Caulobacter sp. FWC2: one gene and its partner. The protein of the gene in region 1 interacts with the protein of each later gene in a pairwise test. Links are inferred from orthologs where the notes say so. Each region holds a gene or a part of one and is shown in the gene's direction. Other genes may lie near its edges. The genes, in order: groL and CSW62_RS07040.

Region 1 (11,367 bases):
CTGCAGGCGCAGCAGGTCCTGGCGGTCATAGTAGCGATAGCCGTTGGCCCCGACGGCGCGCGGCCGCAGCAGGCCGATGGCGTCGTAGTGGTGCAGAGCCCGCACCGAGACGCCCGACAGCTTCGCCATCTGTTTGACCGTGTAGACGCTCATCCGGTGTCCTTGGTGAACCTTCCCTCTTCGATGGAAGGATCAGTCAGGTCTGACGCGGCGTGAGGGTCAATGCCCTAAAATCAGCGGGCTTCAGGCCGCGTTGGCCGCCGCCAGGGTCGCGCCGTCGGCGCTGGCGACCGGCTTTTCCAGCAGGTCGGTGACGGCGGGGCCGCGCACGAAGGCGATCCCTCCAGCCTTGCAGGCTTCCAGTTCGACCGCCGAGCAGACATTAGCCGCGGCCTGGGCCACGCCCTTGGCGACGTAGGCGGCCTTGCGCTCGACGAACTTGAGGATCTGCTTCAACCGGTCGTGCTCGGTCTCGCCGTTCAGCACCAGGGTGATGCTGTCGACCAGTTCGTGCGGCAGGCCCGAGATCGGGAAGGTCGGGTCGCAGACCTGGACGTCCATCCGCGAGAAGCTGCCCTTCAGGAACAGGCGCATCTGCTGCAGCATGCCGATCGAGGCCTCGCGCGGCGTGGCGTAGATCGTGGCGGTCAGGCGCGGCAGCTGATCCAGCGGATAACGCGAGAGGCGGCTCTTATAGGCCTCCTGCGAGGCCGGGGTGGTCAGGTTCCAGAAGCCGAACGGGGCCTGGATCTCGCCGAAGGGGGCGGCCTTAAGGGCGGCCTGGGTGTCGGTCAGGCAGATCAGGTCGCGCTTCAGCAGCTTGCCGTCGTCCTCGGGCGGCGGACCGATCAGGTCCGCGCGCATGCCGATGGCCGAACCGACGAAGGCGCCGTGCGCCAGGTCATAGACGCCCCACCAGCCGGTTTGGGCTTGCGGCGGCGGGGCCGCGACCTTGGCGGCGGCAGGCGTGGGCGGCGGGGCCGGTTGAGCCTTGGGCGGTTCCGGCGCGACGGCTGCGGCGACGGGCGGCGGAGCCTTGGCGGCGACCGGCTTGGCCGGTTCGGCCGCGGGGACGGTGGAAACGGACGCGGCGGTCTTGGGCGGCGGCGTCACGGTCGTGGCGGCGGCCAGGCCCGGCTTCTTGGCGCTGGCCTTGTCCTCGGCGAAGGTCTTGGCTTCCGCCCGGGTGCTGGGGCGAGGCTCGACGCTGTCGGCGGTGACCACGTGGACGCGGCCGGGAGGGCCTTCATAACCTTCGCCGGCCATCAGGCCCGCGAGCTCGGCCTGGGTCAGGGCCGCGAATTTCAGGACGGCCTGTTCGTCGCCTTCGAAGGTCATCAGGGCGATCTGGCCGATCGGGCGCCCGGGGAAGAGCACCTTCTCAAGCTCGGCCGCCACGGCCTGCATCTCGGTGGGATCGAGGGTCTCGACGCGGTTATCGGCCAGGACGAAGGCCAGAGGCGCCACGGCCCCGCACTTGCGCGGCGCGCGCCATCGGGCCTTCAGGAACGCATCCGCCACCCCCTGCGCCTTATGCTTGGGGACTTCACCCGGCTGGCTCTCGCCAACGGTGAACAGGATGCGCAGGCAGCAGATGGCCGTCATGGAATAGGACGTTAGAGGCCGAAGCTTTGTGAACGGTTACAACCGTTGAGCTAACGCCGTTTTATTTCGCGACCCCGGGGAACCTTTTTAGACGAAGGTTTCGCTGAGGCGGAATTCCAGCCGTTCGCGGATCGCCGGCCAGTCGTAGTCGGTGATCGAGAACACCGCCGTGTCGCGGATGTGGCCGGTCCAGGTGACCTTGTGGTTGCGCAACACGCCTTCCTTGCTGGCCCCCAGCTTGCCGACGGCGGCCTGGCTGCGGGCGTTGCGGACGTCGATGTTGAACTCGACGCGGATGGCCCCGGCCTTCTCGAAGGCGTGGGCCAGCATCAGGCGCTTGCTCTCCGGATTGACCGGACCCGAACGCGCGTCGGGATTGAGGAAGGTCGAGCCGATCTCCAGCCCGCCATGCAGGCGGCGGATATTGAGGTAGCTGGAGGTGCCGACGACCTTGCCGTCCGACAGGCGGCGGATGGCGAAGCCGATGCGTTCGCCACGGTCGGTCTCGCCCTGCAGCGCGCCCCAGAAGTCTTCGAAGCCCTCGCCGCAGCCGTTGACCGACATGATCTCCCAGCTAGCGGGATCGCAGTCGACGGCTCCCTGCAGCTCTTCGCGGTGATCGATGGTGATCGGTTCCAGCCGCACATAGCGGCCCTGCAGGGTATCGGCGGTCAGGTTCAGCATGATCGTGTTTTCCGCCAGGAGCGCCGCCGTGACAACCCAGTTCGAACAACCGCTTCGACGCCTGTCCCCACCTGCCCGCTTGCCGCCCGCCTGAAGCCGGTCTACAAACACTTCAAACAAGCGTTTGACACATTGAGAACCGGGTAGAGGGAACGACCATGGACTTCGACATCTCCCCCACGCAGCGCGCCTTCCTGGACCGCGTCACCGCGTTCATGGACGAGCACATCGTGCCGGCCATTCCGCGATACGAGGCCGAGATGGACGTACTCGGCGCCGAGCGCTGGAAGGTCGTCCAGGTCGTCGAGGAGCTGAAGGCGAAAGCCAAGGCCGCCGGCCTGTGGAACTTCTTCATGCCGCCGCACAGCGGCCAGACCCATGTCGACGACACGTTCCAGTTCGAGGGCGTGCAACTGACCAACCTCGAATACAGCCTGATCGCCGAACAGCTGGGCAAGGTCGGCTTCGCCTCGGAAGTCTTCAACTGCTCGGCGCCCGACACCGGCAATATGGAAGTGCTGATGCGCTACGGCACGCTGGCCCAGAAGGAGCGCTGGCTGCGCCCGCTGATGAACGGCGAGATCCGTTCGGCCTTCCTGATGACCGAGCCGGCGGTGGCCAGCTCGGACGCCACCAATATCGAGACCCGCATCGAGCGCGACGGCGACCACTATGTGATCAACGGCCGCAAGTGGTGGTCCTCGGGCGTGGGCGATCCGCGCTGCAAGGTCGCCATCGTCATGGGCAAGACCGACCCGGATAACGCCAGCCGCCACGCCCAGCAGAGCCAGGTCCTGGTGCCGCTGGACGCGCCGGGCATCGAGATCGTCCGCATGCTGCCGGTGTTCGGCTATGACGACGCCCCGCACGGCCATGCCGAGGTCATCCTCAAGGACGTGCGCGTGCCGATTGAGGACGCCCTGCTGCTGGGCGAGGGCCGCGGCTTCGAGATCGCCCAGGGCCGCCTGGGTCCTGGCCGCATCCACCACTGCATGCGCACCATCGGCACGGCGGAAGTCGCGCTGGAGAAGATGTGCAAGCGCCTGATGAGCCGCAAGGCCTTCGGCAAGTACGTCTCGGACCACTCGGTGTGGGAAGAGCGCGTCGCCGACGCCCGCATCGACATCGAGATGTGCCGCCTGCTGTGCCTGAAGGCCGCCGACATGATGGACAAGGCCGGCAACAAGTCGGCCCGTCTGGAGATCGCCATGATCAAGGTCGCGGCCCCGCGCCTGGCCCTGAAGATCATCGACGACGCCATCCAGGCCCACGGCGGCGGCGGCGTGACCACCGACTTCGGCCTGGCCAAGGCCTATGCCGGCATCCGCACCCTGCGCCTGGCCGACGGCCCGGACGAGGTGCACCAGCGCACGATCGCCCGCATGGAATACGGCAAGTACGGCGACCTCGTTTACAAGCAGAAGGCCGAGAAGGAAGCGGCTCTGCACGTGCCGGGGATTCGGTAGGTCAGCGCCGCCCCCTCCGTCGCCTATCGGCGACACCTCCCCCATGAAGGGGGAGGAGCAATCACGGACTCTCCTCCCCCTTTATGGGGGAGGGGGACCAGCGAAGCTGGTGGAGGGGGCTTCACCGCCGCAAATTCCGGGCGGACACCCTCGCCTCGCCCGGCGATGATCGCCCGATGAGTCGCCCCGCTCGCCTGCTCCTGGACCGCGCGCCCTCGCCGATCGGCGAGTTGCTGATCGTCACCGACGAGGCCGGCGCCCTGCGCGCGATGGACTTCCAAGACCACGAGCACCGTCTCGACCGCCTGCTGAAAACGCACTACGGCCCGCTGCGTCCCGAGCCTGGCGCGACGCCGGTCGCTATCCGCGACGCCATCACCGCCTACTTCGCCGGCCAGTTCGAAGCCCTGAACACCCTCGCTTGGGTCACCAACGGCACGGCCTTCCAGCACGCGGTGTGGACGGCCCTGACGCGGATCCCGGCTGGTGAGACGATCACCTATTCGGAGCTTGCCCGTCGCGCCGGGCGTCCGCTAGCGGTCCGCGCCGCCGGCCACGCCAACGGCTCAAACCCGCTCAGCATCGTCGCGCCCTGCCACCGGGTGATCGGCATGGACGGGGCGCTGACCGGCTACGGCGGCGGAATCGATCGCAAACGCTGGCTGCTCGCGCACGAGAAGGCGCTTTAGGCCAGTCGCGCGCCTTCCAGCACCACGCGGCCGATATTGAAGAACGGCAGGCTGAGCGTGATGCCGATCAGGGCGTTGAACACCATCGCGCCGCTGTTGTAGCGCCCGGCCTCGCCGTCCATCGCCGCCGAGATCGCCCTTCCCGCCGCCGCGCCCAGCCAGGCGACGGCCAAGGCTAACGCCATGGCCGCTCCGATGCGCGGCTGGTAGCCGAGATAGAGCGCCGCCACGCCGTGCGAGGCGATCAGCACCCCGCCCAAGGCCCGGCCCTCGGCGAACAGCGGCGGCTTGGGCGTGTCGTCGTCGGCCAGCCCCGCCAGGCCGAGCATGGTCTGCGGCCGGGCCAGGATCATGCCGCCCAGGCTCCCGCCGATGACGCAGGCCAGGACCGCCAGGAACAGCGACAGGACGTAGCTCGACATAGGCCTTGGAACTCCTGTTATTCTCGACGTTATTCGGGCGCGCGGCAGACAGCCTCGACGTTGAAGCCGTCCGGGTCCAGAACGAACGCGCCGTAATAGTCCTTATCGTAATGTGGGCGAAGTCCGGGCGAACCATTGTCTTTCCCGCCAGCCTTCAGCGCCGCTTCGTAAAAGGCGTCGACCTGGGCGCGGGTTTCCGCGGCGAAGGCGACGTGAAGCTTGCCCTGCGTCGTGTCGTGGCCGGAAACCCAGAACATCGGCCGCTCGCGGCCATAACCCGCCACGTCGACGCCGTTGGTGAATTCCTTGGGCACGACATAGAGCTGGCGGATCCCCAGCGGCGCCAGGGCGGCGTCATAAAAGGCGGCCGACCGGGTGAAATCGCTCACCCCAAGCCCCATATGATCGAACATCAGCGGTCTCCCCTTGGTCAGGCGACGCAAAAACTTCGCCCACCCTGTCCTTGACTCAACCGAGCGCGCTGCCTAACTCACGCCCAGCGTTGGCACTCGATGGGAGCGACTGCTAACAGCCTCGCTCCCCGATCCAGCGCAGCCTTTATTTGAAACCGTTCCGACGGAGAACACCCATGAAATTTCGTCCCCTGGGCGACCGCGTCCTCGTGAAGCGCGTCGAAGAAGAAACCAAGACCAAGGGCGGGATCATCATCCCCGACACCGCCAAGGAAAAGCCGCAAGAAGGCGAAGTCGTCGCCGTCGGTCCCGGCGCGCGTAACGACAAGGGCGACGTCGTCGCTCTCGACGTGAAGGCTGGTGATCGCATCCTGTTCGGCAAGTGGTCGGGCACGGAAGTGAAGGTCGACGGTCAGGACCTCCTGATCATGAAGGAAAGCGACGTCCTGGGCGTGGTCGAGGCCTAAGCCTCCTCCGTCCTCTTCGCTTTCGACCCCTAGTTTCTCTTTTAGAAGGGCTCATACACATGGCCGCTAAAGACGTTTATTTCTCTTCGGACGCGCGCGACAAGATGCTGCGCGGCGTCAACATCCTCGCCAACGCGGTGAAGGTGACCCTGGGCCCCAAGGGCCGCAACGTCGTGATCGAAAAGTCCTTCGGCGCCCCGCGCTCGACCAAGGACGGCGTCTCGGTCGCCAAGGAAATCGAACTGAGCGATCGTTTCGAGAACCTCGGCGCGCAAATGATCCGCGAAGTGGCCTCGAAGACCAACGACAAGGCCGGTGACGGCACCACGACCGCCACGGTCCTGGCCCAGGCCATCGTGCAAGAAGGCCTGAAGTCGGTCGCCGCCGGCATGAACCCGATGGACCTGAAGCGCGGCATCGACAAGGCCGTCGCCATCGTCGTCGCCGAGATCAAGGCGTCGTCGAAGAAGGTCACCACCAACACCGAAATCGCTCAGGTCGGCACCATCTCGGCCAACGGCGACAAGGAAGTTGGCGACATGATCGCCAAGGCCATGGACAAGGTCGGCAACGAAGGCGTCATCACCGTCGAAGAAGCCAAGACCGCCGAGACCGAACTCGACGTCGTCGAAGGCATGCAGTTCGACCGCGGCTACCTGTCGCCGTACTTCATCACCAACGCCGACAAGATGGAAGTTCAGCTCGAAGAGCCGCTCATCCTGCTGTTCGAAAAGAAGCTGTCGTCGCTGCAGCCGCTGCTGCCGGTGCTGGAAGCCGTCGTCCAGTCGGGCCGCCCGCTGGTCATCATCGCTGAAGACGTCGAAGGCGAGGCCCTGGCCACGCTGGTCGTCAACAAGCTGCGTGGCGGCCTGCGCGTCGCCGCCGTCAAGGCTCCGGGCTTCGGCGATCGCCGCAAGGCCATGCTGGAAGACCTGGCCATCCTGACCGGCGCTCAAGTCGTGTCGGAAGACCTGGGCATCAAGCTCGAGAACGTGTCGCTCGACATGCTCGGCAAGGCCAAGAAGGTCTCGATCACCAAGGACGACACCACGATCGTGGACGGCATCGGTGAAAAGGACGCGATCGAAGCCCGTATCGCCCAGATCAAGCGCCAGATCGAAGACACCACGTCGGACTACGACAAGGAAAAGCTGCAAGAACGCCTGGCCAAGCTGGCCGGCGGCGTTGCGGTCATCCGCGTCGGCGGCTCGACCGAAGTCGAAGTGAAGGAAAAGAAGGACCGCGTCGACGACGCCCTCAACGCGACCCGCGCGGCCGCCGATGAAGGCATCGTCCCGGGCGGCGGCACGGCTCTGCTGAAGGCTTCGCAAGCCCTGGCCGGCCTGACCGGCGACAACGCCGACCAGACCGCTGGCATCGCCATCGTCCGTCGCGCCCTGCAGGCCCCGATCCGTCAGATCGCCGAAAACGCCGGCGTCGAAGGCTCGATCGTGGTCGGCAAGGTTCTGGAAAGCACCAGCGCCTCGTTCGGCTTCAACGCCCAGACCGAGCAATATGTCGACCTGATCGCCGACGGCGTCATCGACCCGGCCAAGGTGGTCCGCACCGCTCTGCAAGACGCCGCTTCTGTGGCCGGCCTGCTGATCACCACGGAAGCCGCCATCGTCGAAGCCCCGAAGAAGAACGCCGGTGGCGCTCCGGGCGGCGGCATGCCGGGCGGCATGGGCGACATGGATTTCTAAGAAGTCCTGTCGGCTAAACGCTGAAATGATTGAGGGCGGGGCCGCGAGGCTCCGCCCTTTTTCTTTGTCCGCATGACGACGGTTTCACACTCCCGTGACGCGCGAGAACCAAGGCGAAGGTTCGACGTTAATCTTCCGCTCACGTTGCAGAGCATGGAGGCTGAAATGTCGCTCGTGCGTTTGTATCCCGCCCAGCGCCGTCGCCGCGCGTCGCGAACCAGCCTCATCCTGGTGGGCGTCTCGGCTTGGCTTGTGCTGGGCCTGGTCAGCCAGGCAGCGTTCCAGCTGATCGGCTAGAGGCCCTATCCGCGAGGCCTGGCGAGCGCTACATGCGCCTCTATGTTCCGCCAACGCCCCGACGCCGATCTGATCGTTCAAGGCTGGGTCATCGGCGTGATGGTCGAAGTCGCGGGCGAGCGCCTGCCGGTCCGTCACTACTTCGCGGTCGGAAAGTCGGATCGCGCCCAGGCCGAGTGGGCGGCCGTGGACCTGGCGATGAACGCCGGCTCGGTGGCCTCAAGCCCCGTCAAAGGCCAGGAGCCCGTCGAGGCGCTGCGCGAGATCGTCGCCTACCGGATGCGTGAGCTGGGCCTCAAGCCCGGCGAGGCCCGCGCCCTGGGCGACAAGAACCCGAGGCGCTGGCTCTCGCTCTAGACCCTAGTGATGCTTGCCGCCGCCACCGCAGGCGCCGCAGCCGCCCTTGCTGCCGCCGCCATGATAGCCGCCGCCGATGTGGATCGAGGACGACGCAGAGGCTGAGGCCGACGCCGAGCTCGACGCATAGCCGCTCGAAGAGCTGCCGGCGTAGCCGCCCGCATAGCCGCCACCGCCTGCCAGGCCAGGACCGCCGTAACCGCCGCCACGCCCGCCCGACTGCGCGCCGACATAGCCCATCGGCAGGGGCGGCGGCTCGATATAGTTGCCCCACGCCGAGCTGCCGACGGAACCCGCGTTCCAGCCGCCGCCTGCGCTATAGCGCGAGCCCGAATAGTCGCTCGAATACTCGTAGGACGAGCGCTCGCGGCTCTCCTCGTAATAGCTGTCCTCGTAGCGTTGTCCGCCGCAAGGGCTGCACTGCTGCTGGTAGACCGCGCCTCCGCAGACGCGGGGCTGGCAGCCGCCCTGCTGCTGGACCGGCACATAGACCGGGCGGTCCACCGGGCGGTCGACATAGACGTAGACCGGCACCTGAATGATCCTGTCGACCACCTCACCGCCCGGGCCTGAACAGGCCTGCTGGCACGGCGTGACCGTCGGGGCCGGGGTCGGAACGGGACGGTCCACAGGGACGGGGCGATCCACGGGAACCGGACGATCCACATAGACCGGACGATCCACCGGCACTTCCACGCGCTTTTCGACGATCTTCTCGACAATCTTCTCGACCGGACGGTCGATATAGACGGGCCGGTCCACGATCTTCTCGACCGGAACCTGGACCAGCTTCTCGACGGGCACCTCGATACGCTTTTCGACCACGACCGGCCGCTCGATGATCACCGGCTTTTCGACAATCTTCTCGACGATCTGGGTGGTGGGACGGTCGACATAGACCGGCACGCGGCGCTCCACCACGCGGTCGACATAGACCACCTTGGTGCGCGTCGTGACCCGTTTTGGCGCATGATGCTGGCGCACCGGAGCGCGCTCATAGCCGTCCGCCAGCACGGGCGAAGCCAGGGTAAGGCCAGCGAAAACCGCCAGCACGCCGACGCGGAGAAGGGTCTTGGGGCTCATGGCCGACCTCGATACGAACGCAGGAGCGTCCCTTGACGGGACAATCGCCGTCGACGTCGCAAGCCTCGCGCCAAAGGCGTTCCAAGCCCACTTGGCGAGTGGTGTTCTCTCCGTCATTGTCCGCGCCAAACGAGCGTTCGAAACGCATCGGGAGGGGAAGACGATGGCGAAGACTCTGGCGGCTCTAGGCTTGATGGCCGGCTTGGCTCTGGCGGGCGCGGCTCGCGCCCAGGCCCCGACGGGCGTGACGCCCAACGACTATGGCAAGACAGAGAACTGGCTATGCCTGCCGGGCCGCCAGGACGCCTGCGCGGTCGACCAGACCACGACCATCGTCCAGGCCGACGGCAAGACCTCGACCGAGGCGTTCAAGCCGGTCGCCAGCCCGGCCTATGACTGCTTCTACATCTATCCGACCGTCTCGACCGATCCGGGCGGCAACAGCGACATGGTCATCGACGAGGCCGAGCGCCGCGTGGTCGAGCAGCAGCTGGCCCGCTTCGGCGGCCAATGCCGGCTGTTCGCCCCGATGTATCGCCAGGTGACCCTGGCGGCCCTGCGCGCGGTGATGATGGGCCAGCCCTCGCCGGGCAACGGCGTCCTGGCCTATGGCGACGTGCGCGACGCCTGGCGCTGGTACCTGGCCAACGAGAACAAGGGACCCAATGGGAAGGCTAGGGGTGTTGTGCTGCTGGGCCACAGCCAGGGCTCGCGGATGCTGCTGGACCTCCTGAAGAACGAGGTGGACGGCAAACCGGCCCAGAAGCAGATGATCTCGGCCTATGTGCTCGGCATGAACACGCCGGTGACCGATGGCAAGTTCGGCTCGATCCCGCTGTGCGACAAGGCCGATCAGGCCGGATGCCTGGTGACCTACGTCTCGTTCCGCGCCTCCAGCCCGCCGCCTGCCAACAGCCGCTTCGGCAAGACCGACGAGCAGGGCCACCGCGCCGGTTGCGTGAACCCCGCCGCCCTGGTCGCCGGCAAGGCCTCCACCGACGAAACCCCGGTGCACAGCTATCTGAGCAGCAAGAGCTTCCAGTCGAGCGGAGAGCCGAAACCGTTCGCCAAGGATGTGAAGGTCTCGACGCCGTTCGTTTCGCTGCCCGGCTTGCTCTCGGCCAAGTGCGTCAGCGAAGGCGACTTCACCTATCTGTCGGTCAAGGTGAACGCCGATCCGGCCGATCCGCGCACCGATGAGATCGCTGGCGACGTCATGGTCGGCGGCTATGTGCTGAAGGACTGGGGCCTGCACCTGATCGACGTGAATCTGGAGATGGGCGACCTGAACGCGCTCGTGGCCCGGCAAGCCAAGGCCTACGCGGGACGCTAGGACCCCTCCCACGGGGTCCTAGCGTCACACTGATGCCGGCGGCGGGGTCGACGTCCGCTCCGGCCCGCGCAAGGCGTGCGGCGGCTATTTCGGGCCTGCCGCCGCCTTGAACACGGTCGCGCCCAGCAGGGCGACGATCACGAAGCCGATGAGGAACAGGAAGAACAGGATCTTGGCGACACCGGCCGCCGCGCCGGCCACGCCAGTGAAACCCAGGGCCCCAGCGATCAGGGCGACGACGGCGAGAATAATGGCCCACTTGAGCATCTGCGTTTCCTCCGAGGACCGCCTTGGCGGCGCTGTTGGAAAATCAACGTCCCGTCCGAGCACGGCGTTCCTTGTTTTCGCCGCCCGGCGCCGCTAACTCGAAGCCATGGCCTCCAAGCCCGAAAGCCCGACCGAACCCTTCAAGCGCGCCCTGGCGCACGCCGCGCGCTCGCTTGCCGAAATGCCGGACCTGGAGGTCGTGTTCTCGGGCGATGGCCCGCAGCTTCTGGGCAAGCGCGCGATCCTGCCGCACCCGCCGCGCGACCTGAGCTCCAAGGAGGCCGCGCGCATCCGCGGCCTGGCCGACCAGATGGCCCTGCGCCTGGCCCACCACGATCCGATCGCCCACGCCCGCGCCCGCCCCAGCTCCCCCGACGGCCAGGCGGCCTTCGAGTCGATCGAGCAGGCGCGGCTGGAAGCGATCGGCGCCAACGCCCTGGGCGGCGTGCGCGGCAACCTGACCGCCGCTCTCGAGGCCCGGCTGGAAAAGCAGGGCCTGACGCGCGCCGTCGCTACCGACCGCCAGTCGGCGCCGATGGCCGAGATCCTGGGCCTCATGGTCCGCGAGCGCCTGACCGGCG
Region 2 (11,272 bases), 850 kb from region 1 along the record:
CGATGTCCTCACCGCGCTCCAGCTTCGCCGTCGGGATCGACAGGGCCGCTCCGACCGAGACGCGGATGGCCTTGCGATAGAGCGGATCGCAGCAGTCGGCGTCGAGGATTACCGCGTCGACCCCGAAGGCGGCGGCGTTGCGATAGATCCCGCCCATGTTGTCATGATTGGCGATGCCGCACAGCACCAGCACGATCGCTCGCGCCGGCAAGCCGGCCAGCAACGCACGCGCTGGGATCGGGTCGGGTTTCCTCCCCACCGCCAGTACGCCGCGATGCAGGTGGAAGCCGGCGATGGCGTCGACCACCGCCTGGTCAGCGAGGTGGATGGGGACGTCCTCCGGCAGGCCAGCGAAGACGTCGGCCAGCTTGTCCTTGCGTTTCGGATCGATCATCAGCGAGACCACGCGCTCCGGCGCATCGCGAACGAAGGCGCGCAGCACCGTTTCCCCCTCGGCGATGAACAGCCCTTCCCGCCCGACCAGGTCGCGTTCCTTGATCGCCCGGAACGGGGCGACGGCGGGATCGTCGGGATCGGTGACGACATGGAACTGCGGCAAGGAGACCTCTGAGGCGGCGGCTAGCGCACCCCTCGTATCGGCAGGATCGCCAGACCGCCAGCCAGCGCGAGCGCCGCGGCCACCCAGAAGAAGACCTGGAAGTTTTCCTGGGTCGAGCCAAGGCTCCACACCGCGAGCGCCGGAGCCAGAGCCTGGGGCAAGGTGTTGGCCAGGTTGATGACGCCCAGGTCCTTGCCCGCGTCTCGCTGCGAGGGCAGCACCTGGGTGACTAGGGCGATATCGACGGCGGAGAAGCAGCCCGCGCCGCAGCCGTAGACAATATAGGCCCCGACCAGCACCGGCCAGGCTGGCGACAGCGAGAAGACGAGCATCGACGAGGCGATGGTCAGGGCGGCGCCGAAGGCGAACAGCTTGCGCCGCTTCAGCCGGTCCGAAAGCACTCCGCCCAGCATGGCGCAAGCGACGTTGAACACCGTCGAGATGGTCGCCAGGATCGCCAGTCCCTCCTCGGAGCGATGGCCGGGGAACAGGCTGGGATAGTCGACCACGTCCTGCAGGAAATAGAGCATGTAGCTCTGCACCAAGCTCAAGGCGACCAGCACCATGAAGCGCCCGACCCAGGCGAAGGCGAAGTCCGGGTGCTTGCGCGGACTGACCCACAAGCCTCGAATGAACTCGATGAGATGGAACGGCGGTACGTCCGACCTGGGCAGTGGCGGATCGCGCAGCCGGATGACGAACGGCGCCAGGCCCAGCAGCAGCGCCGCCGAGATCACGGCGTAGCGTTGCCATTCAACGACCAGCAGCCCGCCGATCACCACCGCCCCGACCGCCGTGCCGATGGGATTGCCAAGGCTGAGGAAGGCCGCCACCGACCCCTTCTGATTGTCCGGCACCCGGTCGGGCATCACCGCGACCAGGGCCGAGAAGCACAGGTTGAAGGTCAGCTGGAACAGGATCACCCCGCCGATCAGGGCCAGCGGGGTCTTGGCGTGCATGATGGCGAGATAGGCCAGCGACGCCCCCAGCGCGCCGACCACCATCCAGGGTCGCCGGCGGCCGAAGCGCGAGGTGGTGCGGTCGCTGATCGCCCCGGCCAGCAGGTTGGCGATGCTGGCCGCGATGGCGCCATAGAAGGCGACCTGGCTCAGCACCACCGCCTTGGAGGCCGCGTCGATCGACTCGGCCTTCAACGGCAGCAGGACTTGCAAAAGCGGTTGGAACGAGACGAAGGCCCCGACCTGGGCCAGGGTATAGGCGGCGATGAAGTTCGCGCGCACCGGCTCCTTGGGCCGCGCTCCGTCGTCAGGCCGCACTCTACTCACCTCCCCCAAGAGCATGGCCAGCGCCCCGCTCTAAGACTTTTAGATTGAGCCCGTTTCACGAAACGGACTCGCCGCGATCTTACGCCGCGTCGAAGGGCGACAGTGGCCGCGCCTTCCTTGCGAGACAAGGGGGAGTTTCCCTATCCCTCGCGGACGCTCTAGGTTGGCTCGATGAACATGAGTCAGAACAGCGTCGGGACGATCTGATGGCCTCGGTGACGATCTACGATGTCGCCGCGCGGGCCGGCGTCTCGATCAAGACCGTTTCGCGGGTGATGAACAAGGAGCCGAACGTTCGGCCCGCCATGCGCGATCGCGTGCTCGAGGCGGCCGGCGACCTGGGCTACAGTCCGAACCTGTCGGCGCGTAGCCTGGCCGGCTCACGCTCGTTCGTGATCGCCGTCTTCGTCGACGCGGCCCTGACCATCGACCACTGGCAGAGCGAGCGCGGCGCCGACTATCTCAGCCGCATTCAGTTGGGCGCGACCCTGGTGTGCCGCGAGGCCGGCTATCACCTGCTGATCGAGCTGATCGACAATGACGGCCCGAATGTGCGCCAGGACGTGGCCGCCTTCATCGCCGCGCTGAAGCCGGACGGCGTGATCTTGACGCCCCCCTCCTCCGACAATCCCGGTGTGCTGGAGATTCTGGACAAGACCGCCACGCCCTATGTCCCCGTCGGACCCGAGCGGGCGGACGGCCCGGGCTCTCGCGTGCACATGGATGATGTCGCCGCCGCGCGCGAGATGACCGAACACCTGGCCGAGCTTGGTCACAAGCGCATTGGCTTCATCGTCGGCGAGCCGCGCTACGGCGCCAGCCAGGCGCGGCGTCAGGGCTATCTGGAGGCCATGAAGGCGCGCGGCCTGTCCGTCGTCGGCGACTGGGTGCGCCAGGGCGACTTCACCTTCCAGTCCGGCCTGGAGCAGGCCAAGGCGCTATTGGCCCTGCCCGATCGCCCGACGGCGATCTTCGCCAGCAATGACGACATGGCCCTGGGCTGCATCGCGGCGATCGCCGAGGCCGGACTGATGACGCCCGGCGACGTGTCGGTGGCGGGCTTCGACGACAGCCCCAGCTCACGCTTCAGTCGCCCGCAGCTCACGACCGTGCGCCAGCCGGTCGCGGAGATGTCCTCGGTGGCGGCCAAGTTGCTGATCGCCCAGGCCAAGAGCAACGATCCGCCCGAACGACCGGTGGATGAGCTTCTACCGTTCGCCCTGATCCACCGCGCCTCGACGGCCCCGCCGCCGAGATAAGCCTTACCGGCCCGGACGGGCGAAGGCGGCGACACGGGCGCGGGCGGCGTGGACGAGGTTCTCGGCCGGCTGCTCGCGCTCGGTCGGCTGGAAGCCTTGCGCACGCCCGCCCAGGCGGAACGCGCCGACGCGGTTCGAGAGATCGGCGGCCTCGACGCGCAGGGCGTGGGTGGCTTCGGTCGACCGCGAGACCATGGCGGCGTTGCGCTGAGTCACCTGATCGAGCTGGGTCACGGCCGAATTGACCTGGCCCAGGGCCGTCGCCTGCTCGCTGGCCGAGGCGGCGATGGCGTTCACCAGCTCGTCGATGCCGCCGACCTTCTCGTGGATGCCGCGCAACGCCTCGCCCGTCTGGCCGACGAGGTCGACGCCTTCGCTGACCTGGCGGCTCGATTCCGTGATTAGCGACTTGATCTCGCTGGCCGCGCTAGACGAGCGCTGGGCGAGGGCCCGCACTTCCTGCGCCACGACGGCGAAGCCCTTGCCGCTATCGCCTGCGCGGGCGGCTTCGACGCCTGCGTTCAAGGCCAGCAGGTTGGTCTGGAAGGCGATCTCGTCGATCATGCCCAGGATCTGGTTCACCTGCGAGGATTGCGCCTCGATCTTGGTCATGGCCTCGGCGGCGCGGGTGACGATGTCGCCCGAGCGTTCGGCCTCGGTCGAGGCTTCGCTGACACGCGAGGAGACCTCGCGGGCGCTCTTTGCGGTCTTGCCGACTGCACTGGTCAGTTGCTCGACGGCGGCGGCCGTCTGCTCCAGCGTGGCGGCCTGCTGTTCGGTGCGCTGCGACAGGTCCTCGGCGCTGCGGGCGATCTCGTCGACGCCCGAGCGGATGCCGCCGGCAGAGTGCTCGACCGAACGCATGGCTTCGGCCAGGGCGCTTACGGCTTGCTCGAAGTCGACCTTCAGGCTGTGGAATTCGGGCGCCAGATCGCCCTCGACGCGGGTCGACAGATCGCCGGCGGCCAGCCGGGACAGAGCCTCGCCGACGGCCTTCACGGCCTGGGCCTGGCGCTGCTCGGCGACCCGGCGTTCGGCTTCAACCGCTTCGCGCTCTTCCTGCATTACCGAGAGATAGCTTGAGATGGCCAGATCCATGTCTAGGAACACGGCCTTGGTCAGGGCGGAGAGGCCGTCGGCCAGATCGGCGTCCGACTTGGCGGCGTTGTTGAACAGGCCCTTGGCGCGCTTGGCGACGACGGCGCGGATCAACTCCTCGGCCACTAGGGCGTAGCCGCCGATGTACCACTGCGGCTGGATATCGGCGTGGACGTGGGCGCGACCGATCCGCTCGACGTCGCGGACATAGGTGTCGCTGTAGTCGGCCTGGACGATCCGGCTCCAGTGGGCCGCCTGAGCGCGCTCGGCGCCAGCCATGTGGGCGTCGTCGCCAAACTTGACGCGCGTCTCGGGGAACGTGCGGACCTGGCTGTAGAACTTGTTCAGCGCGCCCTTGATCTCAGAGTCGATCAAGGGTTTGAGGGCGCGCAGCGCCGTGCGCGAGCGCTCGTCGAAACGCATGAAGGCCATCCGCTGATCAAGCTTGGCGTGCGCGCTCATGCGTTGGGGCTCCGGTCATGACGATAAGATTTCGTTGACCATGTTCGTGACGGGAATCCGTTAACCAAGACTGAAATTTGGACGCCTGCGCGCACCCGCCGCACTACAATGTCGAGGCGCCTCGTTGCGCGGGTTTTCAAGGCGCGGAACGTTATTCGGCAACAAGCTGCGCCTTGGCGCGTTTTGGGCTTGTCAGGCCCATGGCGGGGCTTGGATATAACCAGGAAACGAGCCCCCAGGACTTCATGGCTTTACCGGCGGACTTCACCTTAAACGATCAGGACGGCCGCACGACGGCCGTGCTGACGGGGGACTGGACCGCGCGGGGGCTGTTCGACGCGGGCCTGCGCCTGGACGCTGACCTCTCCGGCAAACGCGCGCTCGATATGGACCTGACCGGGATCAATCGCTGCGACACCGCCGGCGCCTATGCGATTCTGCGGGCGGGCGGCGAGAACCTCGAGCCGGGGAACGTCCAGGCGCGCCGCGAAGTGCTGCGCTTGCTGGAACTGGTGCGCGCCGCCATCCAGGTCGAGCCTGAGCCGGAGATTCGTCCCGGCGGCTTCCACGCCCTGCTGGAGCGGATCGGCCGAGGCGTCTTTGGCCTGTTCCAGGACGCCTACGGCACCCTGGTCTTTCTGGGCCACCTGCTGGTCGCCGTGGCCCGATGCGTCGCCGATCCGCGCCGCATCCGCTGGGCGCCGGTCGTGGCCCTGTGCGAGCGCGCCGGCCTGGACGCCCTGCCGATCGTGGCGACCACGACCTTCTTCATCGGGGCGGTGGTGGCCCTGCTGGGCGCCAACATGCTTACGGAGTTCGGCGCCCAGGTCTATTCGGTCGAGTTGATCGGCATCTCGGTGATGCGCGAGTTCAACATCCTGATCACGGCTATTCTGCTGGCCGGCCGTTCGGCCTCCAGCTTCGCGGCCGAGATCGGCTCGATGAAGATGAACCAGGAGATCGACGCCATGCAGGTCATGGGCGTGGATCCCTACGAGGCGCTGGTTCTGCCCCGCTTCGCCGCCCTGCTGTTCACCATCCCGCTGCTGGTCTTCGTGGCGACGATCGCGGGCCTGGCGGGCGGCATGCTGGTGGTCTGGGTCGTGCTGGACCTGTCGCCGACCTTCTTCCTGCAGCGGATCATCGACTTCGTCGGCGCCACCCACTTCTGGATCGGCATGTCCAAGGCGCCCGTCATGGCCGCGGTCATCGCCGCGATCGGCTGTCGCCAGGGCATGGAGGTCGGCAACGACGTCGAGTCCCTGGGCCGTCGCGTGACGGCGTCGGTGGTCCACGCCATCTTCGCCATCATCCTGATCGATGCGGTCTTCGCCCTGGTCTACATGGAGCTGGACATTTGACCCGCGCTCCGACGACCAAGAAGCAACATGAGCTTGAGGTCGCGCCCTTGCCGGCCGAGGACAACGCCGAGGCCGAGAAGCATCCGATCGATGTCCGGGGCCTGGTCTCCAGTTTCGGCGACAACATCATCCATGACGGCCTGGACCTGAAGGTCGAGCGCGGCGAGGTCCTGGGCGTGGTCGGCGGTTCGGGCACCGGCAAGTCGGTGCTGCTGAACACCATCATCGGCCTGAAGACGCCCGACGGCGGCCAGGTGCGGCTGTTTGGCGGCGACATGCGCGTGGCCTCGCGCCGGCGCTGGTCGTCGGTCGAGCGCCGCTGGGGCGTTCTCTTCCAGCAAGGCGCCCTGTTTTCGAACCTGACGGTGCGCGAGAACGTCGCCGCGCCGCTGCACGAACACACCAGGCTGCCGCGCCGCGAGATCGACGAGATCGCCGATCTGAAGATCGCCATGGTCGGCCTGCCCGCCCGCGCCGCGCTCTTGAAGCCGGCCGAGCTGTCGGGCGGGATGCGCAAGCGCGCCGGCCTCGCCCGGGCCCTGGCCATGGACCCCGAACTGCTGTTCCTGGACGAGCCCACCGCCGGTCTCGACCCGATCGCGGCCGAGGCCTTCGACGCCCTGATCAAGGACCTGTCGGACAGCCTGGACCTGACGGTGTTCATGATCACACACGACCTGGACAGCCTGTACGCCATCACCGACCGTGTCGCCGTCCTGGCCGACAAAAAGGTCGTCGCGGTGGCGCCCGTTCGCGAACTCGAGCGTTCGGATCATCCCTGGATCAAGCAATACTTCCTGGGCCCCCGGGGTCGCGCCGCCGCGACCGCCGAGGATCCGGCCGAGGCAAGGACGGACTTCTGATGGAAAGAAACGCCAACTACGCCCTGGTCGGGGCCATATCCCTCGCCCTGTTCATGGGGCTGGTGATCTTCGTCGTCTGGCTGGCCAAGGTCAGCTTCAACAAGGACTACGACCTCTACGATATCCTGTTCATCGGCCCCGTGCGCGGTCTGTCGACGGGGGGCGAAGTCCACTTCAACGGCATCAAGGTCGGCGAGGTCGCCCGTATCGAGCTGGACAAGAGCGACCCGAACCGCGTCATCGCCCGCGTCCGCATGACCTCGGACGTGCCGGTCAAGGTCGACAGCTACGCGACGCTGGAGCCGCAGGGCATCACGGGCGTCAACTACGTGCAGATCACCGCCGGTTCGCCGAACAAGGAGCTGCTGAAGGACACCGTCAAGAACGGCAAGGTCCCCGTCCTGCGCAGCCAGCGCAGCGCCCTTTCCGACCTGCTGGAAGGCGGCGGCACCGTGCTGACCCGCACCATTGAGGCGCTGGACCGCGTCAACCGTGTCCTGTCCGACCAGAACATCAAGACCTTCAGCGCCTCGCTCAGCGACGTCCAGGCGGTCACCGCCGAACTGCGCGAGCGCAAGGAGATCATCGCCGACGCCCAGAAGGCGCTGCAGAGCATCGATGCGACCGCCCAGTCGATCACCAATCTGACCAACAACGCCAATGGGCTGGTCGAGGGCGACGCCAAGCGCACCCTGAAGGAGGCCGGCGACGCCGCCGCCGAACTGAAGGCCGCCGCCAAGGACGCGCGCTCGATGATCTCGAAGCTGGAAGGTCCGACCAGCGACTTCGCCAGCACCGGCCTGCCGCAGCTGTCAGCGGCCATCGTCACCCTGCAGTCGGCCGCCGAGTCCCTGGATCGCCTGGTCGGCGACGTCGAACAGAACCCCCGTGGCGTGGTCAGCAAGGCCCCTGCCAAGGAAGTGGAGGTCAAGCCGTGAGCCCGATGATGCGCAACCTTGCCCGAGGCCTGACCGTCGCGACCCTGGCCGTGGCCCTTTCCGGCTGCATCAGCGTCTTTCCGAAGACCAAGCCGGCGACGATGTATCGCTTCGGCGACGCCGACGTCAGCGTCACCAAGGCCCCGACAGGCGCGATGTTCGGCGTGCAGAAGGCCCCGTCGGCCTTCACCCGCGCCGCGGCGGGCGACCGCATCCTGACCGTGACCAATGGCGAGGTCGCCTATATCGCCGACGCGCGCTGGGTGTCCCCGGCCTTCATCCTGTTCGAGGAAGCCGTCGCCCGCGCGTTCGAGAACGATCCGGGCCGCGCTCGCCTGATCGGTAGGGGCGAGGTGGCGAAGGCCGACCTCGTGCTGCGCCTTGAGGTGCGGACCTTCGAGGCCGACTATGTCAACGGTCCCAAGTCCGCGCCCGAGGTGGTGGTCCGCGTCCGCGGCGTCCTGAATCGCAATAGCGATCGCACCCTGGTCGGCGATCAGACTTTCGAGGCCAAGGTCAAGGCCGCCGACAACCGCGTCTCGGCCATCGTGCCGGCGTTCGACCAGGCCAACGCCAAGGTGCTGAGCGACGTGGTGGCCTGGGTTAACGCGGCTGGGCCGGGACCCAAGAACTAGAGGGCCTGCTCAAAGCGCGTCCAGGGGTTCCGTCACCGGCCCATAGCCGGCGTTCTCCTGGATCCGCAGCACCCTGCCGTCGACCCAGGGCTCGACGGTGACCAGCTCGCGCCCGACAGCTCGCGCCACGGCGTCGGCTGGGCTGGCGCTCTCGGCCAGCATCTGCAGGTTCATGCGCGTGGGGAAGATCACCTTGCGCTGCCCTGAGGCCGCCAGGTCCAACGCCAGGCCTGGGGCGATCCACTCGGCGTCGACCGCCTCGTGGCCGTCGCAGATCGCCTGCTGGGCCAACGGCGCGTGGGCGACGTAGAACCAGGTGTCGAAGCGCTTGGGCATCAGCTTGGGCGTGATCCAGCGGGCGAACACCGTCAGGGCCGAGAGATCCAGCTTCAGGCCCAGGTCCTGGACCACGTCCAGAAAGGCCACCTTGTCCTCGGCCACCGCCGCCCGGACGTCCTTGGCCGCCTCTCCGGCGTAGAAGGCCCCATCCCCGTCGCGGGCCAGCAATATGCCGGCCTCTTCATAGGCCTCGCGGATCGCGGCGATGCGCAGGGCCACGCCATCCTGGCCAACCTCGTCGAAGCCGATGGCCAGTTCGCGCCAGCGCGGGTCGCTGTCGCCCTGGTGGCTCTTGCCGCCCGGGAACACCAAGGCCCCGGCGGCGAAGTCGATCTGATGATGCCGCTTGACCATCAGCACCTCGAATGAAGGCGCGTCTCGAAGCAGCAGTACGGTGGCGGCGAGACGGGTCTCGCCCGGCGGAGAGTCAGACATGGCGCGAAGTCTGGCGCAGGCTCGCGCCCTTGCCCAGACCCCTTTCGAACAATCGTTCGGCTAGGCCGCGCCCTGGTCCCTGGCGCGATCGGAGCGGCGGCGGCCGCTGCTGCGATCCATGCGCTCCATCAGGTACTCGCTGTCCTCGCGCGAGACCGTGTGCGACGAGGTCAGGAAGCGCTGGATCATATTCTCCTGGAAGCGCTCGCGATCATGGGCGCCGCCGTCGAACTCCAGGCCGTGAAAGGCGTCGACGCCCGCGCGGAAGGCCGAATAGAGGCGCGGCGGCAGGCCGGCCCGCTCGCAGATCGCCTTAAGCCCCAGCGGACCAGCGTCATGGATCATCAGCCAGGTCCGGTGGTGCGGAATTCCGGCCAACTCGGCCACGGCCCACTCGAAGAAGGTCATGTGCCCGTGGGCAAGGGCCCGCAGCAGCAGCGACGGCGACAGGCGGCCGACCTTGCTGAGGTGCGCTACGAAGGCCTTGGGATCAGCGGCGCGGCCGGCCTGGTCGACCAGGTCGATCGTGGCGCGCTCCTTGGCGCCCAGGATGAGCTCCATCGTGCGCTCGGCCGACAGGGCGTGGCTGGCAAGGATATGATCGCGCAGCTGCTCGCCGACCATGTCGATCAGGCGTTCGCTGACAGAGAGCGGCAGGGCCGTGCGATAGGCGACAGCCTGCAGCACGCTTTCGGACTTGGCGAAGCGGTCCAGGACCTTCTGCAGCGCGACTTCCGAAAAACGGGCGTTGTCGTTCGCGCAGGCCGTAGCGACCACGTCCTCGTCGCCCTGCTCGACCAGCAGGGTGGTGATGCGGCTGGAGAGCTTGGGGCGCTTGGCCACCGCCTTCTGACGCACCGAACCGCCCACGCGGACGATCTCGGCCAGGTCGGTGTCGGTGAACACCGGCGAGAAGCTGATGATCGGCAGGCTGACGCTCTCGACGTCGCGGGCCAGGCGGTTGGCGACGTCCGGCGGGAGGGCCGTGGAGTTCTTCAGGGTCACCGCCATGGCCCGGCGGACCAGCTCGGCGGCGTCGGCGGCCATCACCCGCAGGATTTCGTGCGCGACCTGGCGGTCCTCGTCGCTCAGCGCGCCACGGTCGATGCTGCGGCAGAGCTTGTGCGCCGCCAGCGCGCGCTCGTCAGGCGTCGCGCCCTTCACGAGCATGCGGATGTCGGAATCGGTGAGTGCGGCGCGTGTGGTGGCCATGTTCGCTTGCCGGGACCTGGTGCTTGGAGCCCTATCCTCGACGGTTAGGCTTAATGATTGTTTGAATATCGTACCTGTGGATTAACGATACCCCGTAACCGGGTACAAACCACGCCGCCCTAAGGTGCGCCCTCAATTACGAGGAGTGCGATCTTGCTCGCCGAGCGCCGCCCTAAAGATATCTCGACGGACGGCGCGCACCTCGCCAAGGCGCTGGACGCCCAGGCCGCGCTATTGCCTTACGCACTTGGGGTTTTCGCGGTCAGCCTGCCGCTTTTCGTGTGGATCGGATCGTTCGCCGCCAACCGCGTGTGGATGACCGCCAGCTTCGCGGTGTTCGCGATCAACTGGGGCGCCTTCTACGCGGTGGTGAACTGGTTGCGCGACCAAGCGTCGCAAGATCTTAACCGTAGGGCCCGAGTCCAGGTGATGGGCGGCGTGCTCTGGGCTCTGGCCTCGGTGCAGGTCTCCATGTTCGCCCTGGGCGCGGGACCGGCGCGCGAGCCCCTGCTGCTGTTGGCCACGGCCGGCGCGGTGCTGTGCGCCTTCTTCGCCGCGCCCTATCTGGTGGGCCTGCTGATCGTTGCGCCGATCGCGGCGGCCGGTCCGCTGGTCGCGTCCTTCTCCGGCGACCGCCAGCTGGGCGAGCTGACCTGGGGCGCGACAGCCCTGGCGCTGACCCTGGCCCTGATCCTGAACCGCATGTTCCGCCGTCAGCACGACCTGGCCGTCCAGCACGAGCACCTGGTCGACGAGCGCCTGCGGGTGCTGGAGGCCGCAGAGCGCACCGCCCGCTCCAAGTCCGATATCGTCGCCACCTTGAGC

The links.
Region 2: the proteins of groL (region 1) and CSW62_RS07040 interact in binary tests that used the Escherichia coli proteins (3 or more experiments, as listed by UniProt). The link is inferred for Caulobacter sp. FWC2 from one-to-one orthologs.

The regions. Positions count from the first base shown.
Region 1 is NZ_PEBF01000001.1:578,858-590,224, reverse strand. Bases 5,166-8,127 are described here. They hold groL (chaperonin GroEL), read left to right. Parts: upstream 5,166-5,805; coding sequence 5,806-7,449; downstream 7,450-8,127. Other genes in these bases: CSW62_RS02800 (IMCp domain-containing protein), read right to left, coding at 8,107-8,127; CSW62_RS02805 (hypothetical protein), read left to right, coding at 7,789-8,103; CSW62_RS26740 (hypothetical protein), read left to right, coding at 7,615-7,746; groES (co-chaperone GroES), read left to right, coding at 5,456-5,746; CSW62_RS02820 (VOC family protein), read right to left, coding at 5,166-5,279. Outside these bases: CSW62_RS02850 (MerR family transcriptional regulator), read right to left, coding at 1-153; CSW62_RS02845 (hypothetical protein), read right to left, coding at 244-1,605; CSW62_RS02840 (GNAT family N-acetyltransferase), read right to left, coding at 1,693-2,289; CSW62_RS02835 (acyl-CoA dehydrogenase family protein), read left to right, coding at 2,448-3,755; CSW62_RS02830 (methylated-DNA--[protein]-cysteine S-methyltransferase), read left to right, coding at 3,932-4,444; CSW62_RS02825 (DUF4345 family protein), read right to left, coding at 4,441-4,866; more of CSW62_RS02820, read right to left, coding at 4,896-5,165; more of CSW62_RS02800, read right to left, coding at 8,128-9,186; CSW62_RS02795 (DUF3089 domain-containing protein), read left to right, coding at 9,350-10,519; CSW62_RS02790 (DUF1328 domain-containing protein), read right to left, coding at 10,604-10,786; cobaltochelatase subunit CobT, read left to right, coding at 10,893-11,367.
Region 2 is NZ_PEBF01000001.1:1,432,977-1,444,248, reverse strand. What follows is about bases 5,114-7,980. They hold CSW62_RS07040 (ABC transporter ATP-binding protein), read left to right. Parts: upstream 5,114-6,072; coding sequence 6,073-6,888; downstream 6,889-7,980. Other genes in these bases: CSW62_RS07030 (ABC-type transport auxiliary lipoprotein family protein), read left to right, coding at 7,832-7,980; CSW62_RS07035 (MlaD family protein), read left to right, coding at 6,888-7,826; CSW62_RS07045 (ABC transporter permease), read left to right, coding at 5,114-6,025. Also shown: CSW62_RS07065 (RNA methyltransferase), read right to left, coding at 1-559; CSW62_RS07060 (MFS transporter), read right to left, coding at 580-1,836; CSW62_RS07055 (LacI family DNA-binding transcriptional regulator), read left to right, coding at 2,052-3,104; CSW62_RS07050 (methyl-accepting chemotaxis protein), read right to left, coding at 3,108-4,664; more of CSW62_RS07045, read left to right, coding at 4,910-5,113; more of CSW62_RS07030, read left to right, coding at 7,981-8,461; CSW62_RS07025 (NUDIX hydrolase), read right to left, coding at 8,471-9,235; pole-localized protein SpbR, read right to left, coding at 9,296-10,447; CSW62_RS07015 (hybrid sensor histidine kinase/response regulator), read left to right, coding at 10,601-11,272. UniProt on the Escherichia coli protein: Part of the ABC transporter complex MlaFEDB, which is involved in a phospholipid transport pathway that maintains lipid asymmetry in the outer membrane by retrograde trafficking of phospholipids from the outer membrane to the inner membrane.